DNA from 2 places in the Photobacterium sp. J15 genome. Region 2 is predicted to be linked to the other one. Evidence: predicted binding sites of a transcription regulator. Region 2 holds the regulator's gene; the other holds the start of a gene.

Region 1 (4,437 bases), 380 kb from region 2:
TTTGCGTTAAAGTGCTAGCTGCACTTCATGTGGAAGCTAATAGAGTGGGAAAACTGCCCTGCTACCGGCCTGAGTTAGATATTTACTCAGGCGTTAGCCAACCAGGGCAAGATTCATTGGTAGTTCGACCTGAAAAGCCTTCATGCGGTCGTTCATGACCTTAATGGTGTCACAGAATGCCATCTCTTTAGATACATTCAGCGTTAAAGGCTCTACCTCGGCCAGCATACACAAGCTTGCGCAGCCACTGTTTTCTATAATCAGAAACTTAGCAGTTGCAAACTCTGTCTCTAATTCAACAATATCACCGTTTTCAGGCTCTACTCCGCCCTGTTGGTTTGTGAAGAACCAACTTTTCGGCATCATTGGCTTGTGAAAGCGACTAGCAGCTACAGCATTGAGCGCCAGTTCGGCCTTTCGCGGCAGAGTTAAATCTAAATGAGCAATGCTTTCCTGGAAGGTTTGGAAAACACTTGCATCATCGACTGTAAACACAGTCTTTTCAAAAGCAGAAGTGACAAGATGTTTCGTTGGAATAGATACACGGAAAACCATTTCTTCCCCCAGATCCAACATCAGGGAGTCATGCTTTGGGTCGTAATACCACATCCATGAATTGTTAGGCTTCAACACGTAATTGCTCCAAAATCAGTTCTTTATACTGCTTATCCAACAAGTCAGAAAAAACTTTAGGAGAATTTTACTGTGCTGATGGCAAAATAAAAGGGGAAAAATCATCACTAACTTACTGCTAGATCACTGAAATTTTGACAAAAAAAGTAGTTTATCAATATTGTAATAAAGCGCTCAGATAAAAAAGTACCTGCCAGAGTGATCATGGCAGGTACTTGTTATTGTCTGATTTTTCGAAACTAAGAGATTTAAGCGTTGGTAACGATATCTTTAACCAGCTTCGGTCCGTGATATATGAAGCCAGTATAGATTTGAACCAGCTGGGCACCTGCCATCATCTTTTCACGTGCGGCTACGGCAGAGTCGATACCACCTACCCCTATAATAGGGATTGCGCCATTAAGCTCTTCTGCCAAACGACGGATCACTTCAGTACTGCGATTCTGCAGAGGCCGGCCACTCAGACCACCAGCTTCGTTACAGTTCGGCATGTTTTCAACCAGAGAGCGATCCAGTGTTGTGTTAGTTGCAATCACACCGTCGATCTCATTTCGGATCAAGGCCGTAGCAACCTGGCCAATTTCGTGATCTTCAAGATCCGGCGCGATCTTAAGAGCTAGTGGAACATATTTGCCATGTTTTTCGGCTAGCTCTTTTTGTTTTTGCTTTAGCTGAGAAAGCAAATCGTCCAGTGCTTCACCATATTGCAGTGTACGTAGTCCCGGAGTGTTAGGAGATGAAATATTTACCGCAATGTAGCCGGCATACTGATATACCTTATCCATACAGATCAGGTAATCCTCTACCCCTTTCTCAATCGGCGTATCTTTGTTTTTACCAATGTTAATACCGATAACGCCGTCATATTTCGCTTTCTTGACGTTCTCAATCAGATTATCAACACCAAGATTGTTGAAACCAAAGCGATTGATAATGCCTTCCGCAGGGATTACGCGGAAAACACGTGGTTTATCGTTACCTGGTTGAGGTCGTGGTGTCACCGTCCCTACTTCAACAAAGCCAAAACCCATTGCACCGAATGCATCAATACATTCGCCGTTTTTATCAAGGCCTGCAGCCAAACCAACTGGATTTTTGAATTTGATGCCCATTACTTCAACGGGACGATCAGGAACGTGTTGACGGTAGAAAAGATCAAGAGGAGTGCCGGTAAAGCGAGAAAAGTTCTGAATAGCTAGATCATGTGCTTTTTCAGCATCAAACTGGAAAAGTACCGAACGAGCGAGGCGGTAAATCATTGTACCTCCTTAAAAAGCCCCGTATAAACGGGAGTACATTATTCACAGTTTAGCGTTGCAATTCAACGAGTATTTTTTGTCGTTGGCTTTGAAAAATAGCCAGTTCCTTACAATACAAGGGATTAGCGGCAAAAAATTAATTTTCTTAGCCTCCAAAAAATGCAAACGATTACGTTGTACAGGTTAAAAGTTAAGCTAATTCAATGTTTATCACAAGATATCAAGTATCTATAACTTATTATCACAGCCACTCCCTTCTCTCTCCTTTTAGCCACATAAAAAAGCCGCTAAATTTTTGCATTTAGCGGCTTTTAACCTAGCCAATATTTTTGTTTATGAAATGAACATTATGCTGGTTGACAGTTGATATTGAGCAACATCAGTTCACGCAATGCTACAGAGAACTTGGCAAATTCATGAGTTTTACCCACTTTGAATTCAGCAAGAACTGTATTCCAGCGTTGAATTGCCTGCCTGTTGTCATCCATCCAATTCTCAATCAGGGCTTCAGCTTCTTCACCTTCCTGACAGCTTGTGATTACAGCCGTTGTCAGCTGTCGCTGCTGCCAGTCAAGATCTTCACGGAATGAAGCTCGAGCCAATGCCTGCCAGTGATTTTCGACTGGTTGATTGTGAATCTGCTTGAGGAACCAATGAAGGGACATATCCGCGCCAACCACAAAGTAAACCCTCGAAATAAAGTCGATGTCTTTATCCAACTCTTTCCCGATTTGTGCAATATCAAGCGCAGAGTACAAGCTGCTTAAACGCGCAATGTTATGCGCCAGCTGAGCAGGAGCGCCCTCTTTTATCATTTCCTCTGCCTGTTCGTTATGCTCATGAACCTCTTCTGTTACAAGGTAACTTTCAAGATTATCGCGAAGCTTATGAACAATTGGCTGATAGAAGCTGACCTGTTGTTCAATACCTAACTTGCGGTCACGGTTACGAAGGATCCACCGAGTTACCCGACGTAGCATTCTGCGACAACGGTACAGCATTTCATATTGAACACTGGCCGAGATAACGTTATCCAATTCACGGATCTGGAGGAAGAATTTATCAAAGCTGAACACTTCCCTGCCGACAGCATAGGCTGACGAAATTTCAGAAACGGTTGCACCAGTTTCTTCTCGCAATCGAGTGACAAAGTTACAACCCATTTCATTAGACATCTGGTTGGCTAACGATGTCGCAATCAGTTCACGTTTCAGTGGATGGTTTTCCATCTGAGTTCGATATTGCTCTTGCAATGCTTGAGGGAAGTAAGAAGGCAGTAATCGGTTATGATAAGGATCATCTGCGATCTCATCGCTAACCAAATCTTCTTTCAATACCATCTTGCCATAGGCCACCAATACCGCCAGCTCAGGTCGTGTCAGACCAACTCCTGCTTTCTCACGCTCAGCCAGTGTTTCATCGTCTGGCAAGTATTCAAGTACGCGATCCAGCTTACCTTCCTTCTCCAGATGGTGGATGAAGCGAATTTGTTCTTTCAGCAACTGTACCTGCTGCTGCTGAGTGACGGAAATCGATTCACTCTGGCAATAAGCATCATCCAGAACAATATCTGAAACTTCATCTTCCATCTTCTCGAGCAGTTCATTACGCTGTTTGTTGGTTAAATCTCCACTAGCAACCAGGCTGTTAAGTAGGATCTTGATGTTGACTTCATTATCCGAGCAATCAACACCGCCTACGTTATCAATAAAGTCGGTATTGACCAGGCCACCATTCAGGGCGAACTCTACCCGTCCAAGTTGAGTCATACCCAGGTTGCCGCCTTCACCGACAATTTTGGCCCGCAGGTCCTTACCATTGATGCGAAGCACATCATTAGCGCGGTCACCAACATCAGAATCCGTTTCTGATTCAGCCTTAATATAGGTACCAATACCGCCATTCCACAGCAGATCGACATCCATCTTTAATATCAGACGAATAAGTTCGTTCGGTGGCAAAGCCTGTTTGCGGGTACCGAGTAGTTTCTGAATCTGAGGTGTCAGCTTGATCGACTTGCTGCGGCGTGAGAATACACCGCCACCTTCTGAGATCAGTTTAGGATCATAATCTTCCCAACTGGATCTTGTCATGTTGAACAGGCGATCACGTTCTTTCCAGCTGGTGGCTGAATCCGGATTCGGGTCGATAAAGATATGGATATGGTTAAATGCTGCCAGTAAACGGGTATGTTTAGATAAAAGCATACCGTTACCAAACACGTCACCGGCCATATCACCAATACCAACACAAGTGAAATCAGTATTCTGGCAATCAACACCCAATTCACGGAAATGACGCTTAACAGATTCCCAACCACCACGGGCAGTTATACCCATCTTTTTATGGTCGTAGCCGTTAGAACCACCTGAAGCAAAAGCATCACCCAGCCAGAAGTTATAATCTTCCGACACTGAGTTGGCCAAATCTGAGAAGGTTGCTGTGCCCTTGTCTGCCGCAACAACCAGATATGGATCATCTTCGTCATGGCGGATCACATTTGCTGGTGGAATCAACTCACCATCGATGATGTTATCGGTCACAT
Region 2 (4,437 bases):
GGAAAAACCACTTCAGAATGGCAAGCGCTGCTATGATTAAACCTGCAACCGGAATTGCCTGCAACAACTTGTCCAGCAGCGAGCTGTGTACCCAGTAACCGGCACCGGCCACCATCCCACTCATGGTCGCGGCTGTTACGCCCAACACAACAAAGAAGGTAAAAAACAAAAAGAAAGTACGAATAATTGTGTAGTAGTGGCTGTAACTCAGCTCATCTGTACCTTTATTCATTTGGTACGCGGAATAAAGCACTGCAAAAATACCAGAAATCATTAACGTAAACGGGGTCAGGAAGCTGGCAACGTAGGCAAAACGTACACCTTTCGTATTCTTATTGGACATAAATTAAATCCGATATTGTTATCAATATGACAATTATCACACGAAATTTTCCCCCTTCAAGAAAGCCTTCTGCTTACGATGATCCGGATCAAGCGATTCCGCGATTGTCCGTTATAACGACCTAAACGAACAAAGGCCTGATATTCATTCAGGCCTTAAATCACTATTTACGTTGCAACTTACATTAAGATACGAACTGCTGTTACAGCTTTTCTGATGGTGTTGTCACTTCGCTTCCATCTACAATACGCTTATGTCCTTCCTGCAAATGAACAAAGTCCACCAGATCATCACCGCTAACCTGAAATGCCTGACCGAAACCTTTAACAAACAATCCCTGAATCGGCTCCAGGCGGAATAGAGAAAAATCAGCCAGACCGCTTAGCCCTTCAACAATTTCACCAAAACGCTCTTGCAATGCAGCAATACCTTCCTGCCAACGTTCGGTTTCACGATCAACCACAAAGACATTCGCTTCAAATGTCAGCCGTTTACGGGCATAAATCGTTTTCGACGTACCTTCATCTTCAATCATCATCAAAGACACTTGCGGATTCTCGAGCAAATTACGCGCATGTTTAGCAATCTGGCTGATCAGCACATAATAACCATCATCCAGCAAGGCAAAGGGCGCGTAACTCACGTTAGGTTTGCCTTCTGCATCAACAGTAGCGAGCTGAAGGGTCTGGCACGACTCTCGAAATTCGGCAATTTCAGGGCCAAGCCGGTTTTGAAGGCGTACCTGCTTTACCTGTTTCATTAACTTGTATTTCTCCGGGATATTGTTGTTTTCATGCTTTAAGACGGCATTAGTGAATAGACGTTTTTTCTAACCTCTACTCCCATTTTTACCCATATCAATATAATAGCCCCGGATTTCCGCTTCTCTTGAAGAGAGAGCAGTCAGGTATCCCACCTCATTCCGCATTGCCAAGACAGATGTCACAAAAGCACATGTTTTATAACCAAAAGTTATCAGCACTATCAAATAGCTCAAACAAATAACGCATCATATGCACCTTAACACCCTTAAAGTGCATTAACTTTGTTGATATCTATCAAGATTTAAGATCTTGGAATACAGAAACGTTGCACTGTGCGCTACACTCAGTAGAATGTGAACGCAAGCGATTAACAATGTAACGTCAGTTAAAGACGCGAGAAGCAAGGCCGCTCGTTGCAGCGGCTTTTTGGCGTTTTTGTACATGATGATTTGTTCATAAAACAGACAGTAACAAACAGCAAAATTGCCTGAACAACCAAATACAAAGACAATTTTGCTGTCTGTTACTATCAATTTAAATGAATATGAAACGGTCGGGACCTCTGACCTGAAATTATTAGAAGAATAAGTATGGCAACGATTAAAGATGTTGCACGTTTAGCTGGAGTCTCAACGACAACAGTCTCACACGTGATCAACAAAACCCGTTTTGTAGCAGAAGCTACACAAAAAAAGGTATTAGAGGCTGTTGAAGAACTGAACTACGCGCCAAGTGCCGTCGCGCGAAGCCTTAAGTGTAATACCACACGTACCATCGGAATGCTGGTAACCAAATCAACCAACCCGTTTTTTGCCGAAGTCGTTCACGGTGTTGAAGAGTACTGCTATAGCCAAGGGTACACACTGATTCTTTGTAACACAGAAGGTAATCTTTCCAAGCAACGAGATTACCTACGCATGTTGGCAGAAAAACGTGTCGATGGCCTGCTTGTCATGTGCTCAGATCTTGACGAAAAGCTACTTGAGCTTCTTGAACGTCAAAAAGATCTGCCAATGGTGATTATGGATTGGGGTCCGGAAAGCCCGCACACGGATAAAATTCAGGACAACGCAGAACTTGGCGGCTATGTTGCAACCAAGTACTTCATCGAACAAGGTCACACAAAGATTGGCTGTCTGAGCGGTCACACAGACAAACTCACATGTCAGGAACGTCTGAAAGGTTTCCACAAAGCCATGAAGGAAGCTGAGCTGGACGTAAATGAAGACTGGCTGCTTGAAGGGGACTTCGAATGTGAGTCTGCTGTTGTTGCGGCGAAGCGCTTTATTGAAATGAAAGATCGCCCTACCGCCATCTTCTGTTTTAACGACATCATGGCAATGGGCTTGATCAGTACGTTTGAACAGGCTGGTATCCGTGTTCCTGATGATATTTCTATCATCGGGTACGATAACATCGATTTGGCGCCTTACTTCTCGCCCCCTCTGACTACAATTCACCAGCCAAAGCGCAGATTGGGTCAAACGGCGATCGAGATCTTACTTGCACGTGTTAAAGACAAAAAACACGAGCATCAGATTTTTGAAATGGCACCTGAACTGGTGGTTCGCAATTCTGTTAAGAATCTTAATGCATAAATCGTAATTGCAATCTGCGTCGACATTGACACATAAAACCGGTGAGGCAACTCGCCGGTTTTTTTTTCATCCGTGAAAAAAATAGTATTCAATATGAACAATCGATATGAAAAATGCGTCGAGAGCCCAAAAAACGAACTAATTTATTGGACCAAGATCACACTTTTAAAAATGGGAGCAAGGTCAAAAATCATAACTTAAGATATATTAATAGCGTCACGAACAAGGCAAACCATTCGAAAGATTGGGACGCAAAGCTTCCGGCCTAAAAGTGTTTAGTTTTATGAACTATGTCACTTATGGTAGCGGGGTTGCCGATGGATGTAGCAAATGGCTATGTCAGACTTTAACTTATCGCTGACATAGTCTTTTTGTAAATTTTGCTATTCTGAATCCTCGCTCTTGTTTTAGGTGACTCGAAGATATTTCACAATATTTATCACCGAGAAGACGCATGGACAAACCAGTACTTAAAGAATCATTAAGATTATTTAATTGTTTCGAGAATATTAAATCTCGTTCAATGTTTGGCGGTTTTGGCATATTTTCAGGCGAAACAATGTTTGCGCTTGTAGTAAATGACAAATTGCATTTACGTGCTAATGCCGACAACGAAGAAGAATATAAGAAAGCAGGTCTGGAACCTTACGTTTATAAAAAACGTGGCTTCCCTGTTGTAACTAAGCAATATGCTATTCCTGAAGAATGGTGGAATGAGCCTCAAAGAATTGTCAGCAAAGCTGAACGAGCTCTGGAGGCGGCCAAACAGGATAAGGAAACCAAAAGCAAAAGCGGACCGAACCGTATTAAAGATCTGCCAAACCTTCGCCTTGCCAACGAGCGAATGCTTAAGAAAGCTGGCATAAGCACAGTTGAAGAACTGTATGAAGCGGGCTCCCTAAATGCTTACAGAGCATTGCAGGAGACACACAAAGATACAGTTAATATCGAGCTTCTGTGGGCATTAGAAGGTGCTGTAAGTGGTACGCACTGGTCTGTAATTCCACAACAGCGACGTACAGAGCTTCTGTCACAACTGAATTAAATTCAGATAAGCAAAATATAATAAGAGGTGCATGTCACCTCTTATTTTTTATGCTTATACCCAACCTGATTAATTAATACTTGTAGCATATAAAAATAATTGCTTAATTAAATTATTTAGTCGTTAATTGACAATTTTTTGTCAATACGAGTGAAAAATTGACACTTCTCACAAAGCTGTTCATAAAATCATCAACACTCTTTTTTTAACTCCTCCGATTAGTAAAATTGAACCGTCATATAAACCGGAGGTTGTTATGTACTATTCAAAGCCATTTCCCGGACAAGCTGAACAAATGTTTAAAGACAAGTTTTGTATATGGCCCAGGTTAATGCGTGGTCTTGTATTTGTCAGTTTACTTCCGTCTGCAATAGTGACACTTTTAGTACTTCAGCAACATGCCTCTCTTGAAGCTCTTGAGAGTGCACTAATTATTACTGCAGCCTTTAACCTACTGCTGCTTTGCTGGGGTGTCTTTTTAAAAGTTCGCTCAAAGAAATACTGGTATCGCAACTATCACATTGGCAAGACCATGGTGATTGCTTCACTACCTTTAGTTGCCTGCTTTTATCTCTTCGTCGCAAATCCTGATACAGCAGATATTGCCAAACAACAAAGGTCACAAGTAGTACAAATTTCAGTCAACTAAGCACTTTTATCAAAATTATCTTAATTTTCTGAAATTTA

Evidence for each region. The regulator PurR, encoded in region 2, represses purine synthesis genes. The targets are predictions, from matches to a motif close to TNANGNAAACGTTTNCNTNA.
Region 1: pyrD (quinone-dependent dihydroorotate dehydrogenase) is a predicted target of PurR. The motif match lies at 2,050-2,069, and genes of this name have one in related genera.

The regions. Positions count from the first base shown of each region.
Region 1 covers NZ_CAWMUI010000001.1:1,914,306-1,918,742, reverse strand. Annotated here, with positions in the region: gene AACQ93_RS08805 (cell division protein ZapC) at 94-633, opposite strand; gene pyrD (quinone-dependent dihydroorotate dehydrogenase) at 882-1,892, opposite strand; gene AACQ93_RS08795 (NAD-glutamate dehydrogenase) at 2,240-4,437, opposite strand, start outside.
Region 2 covers NZ_CAWMUI010000001.1:1,532,057-1,536,493, reverse strand. Annotated here, with positions in the region: gene AACQ93_RS07150 (hypothetical protein) at 1-343, opposite strand, end outside; gene hutZ (heme utilization protein HutZ) at 546-1,103, opposite strand; gene purR (HTH-type transcriptional repressor PurR) at 1,698-2,705, shown strand; cyclic di-GMP riboswitch class I at 2,922-3,024, shown strand; gene AACQ93_RS07135 (TfoX/Sxy family DNA transformation protein) at 3,160-3,750, shown strand; gene AACQ93_RS07130 (hypothetical protein) at 4,007-4,399, shown strand.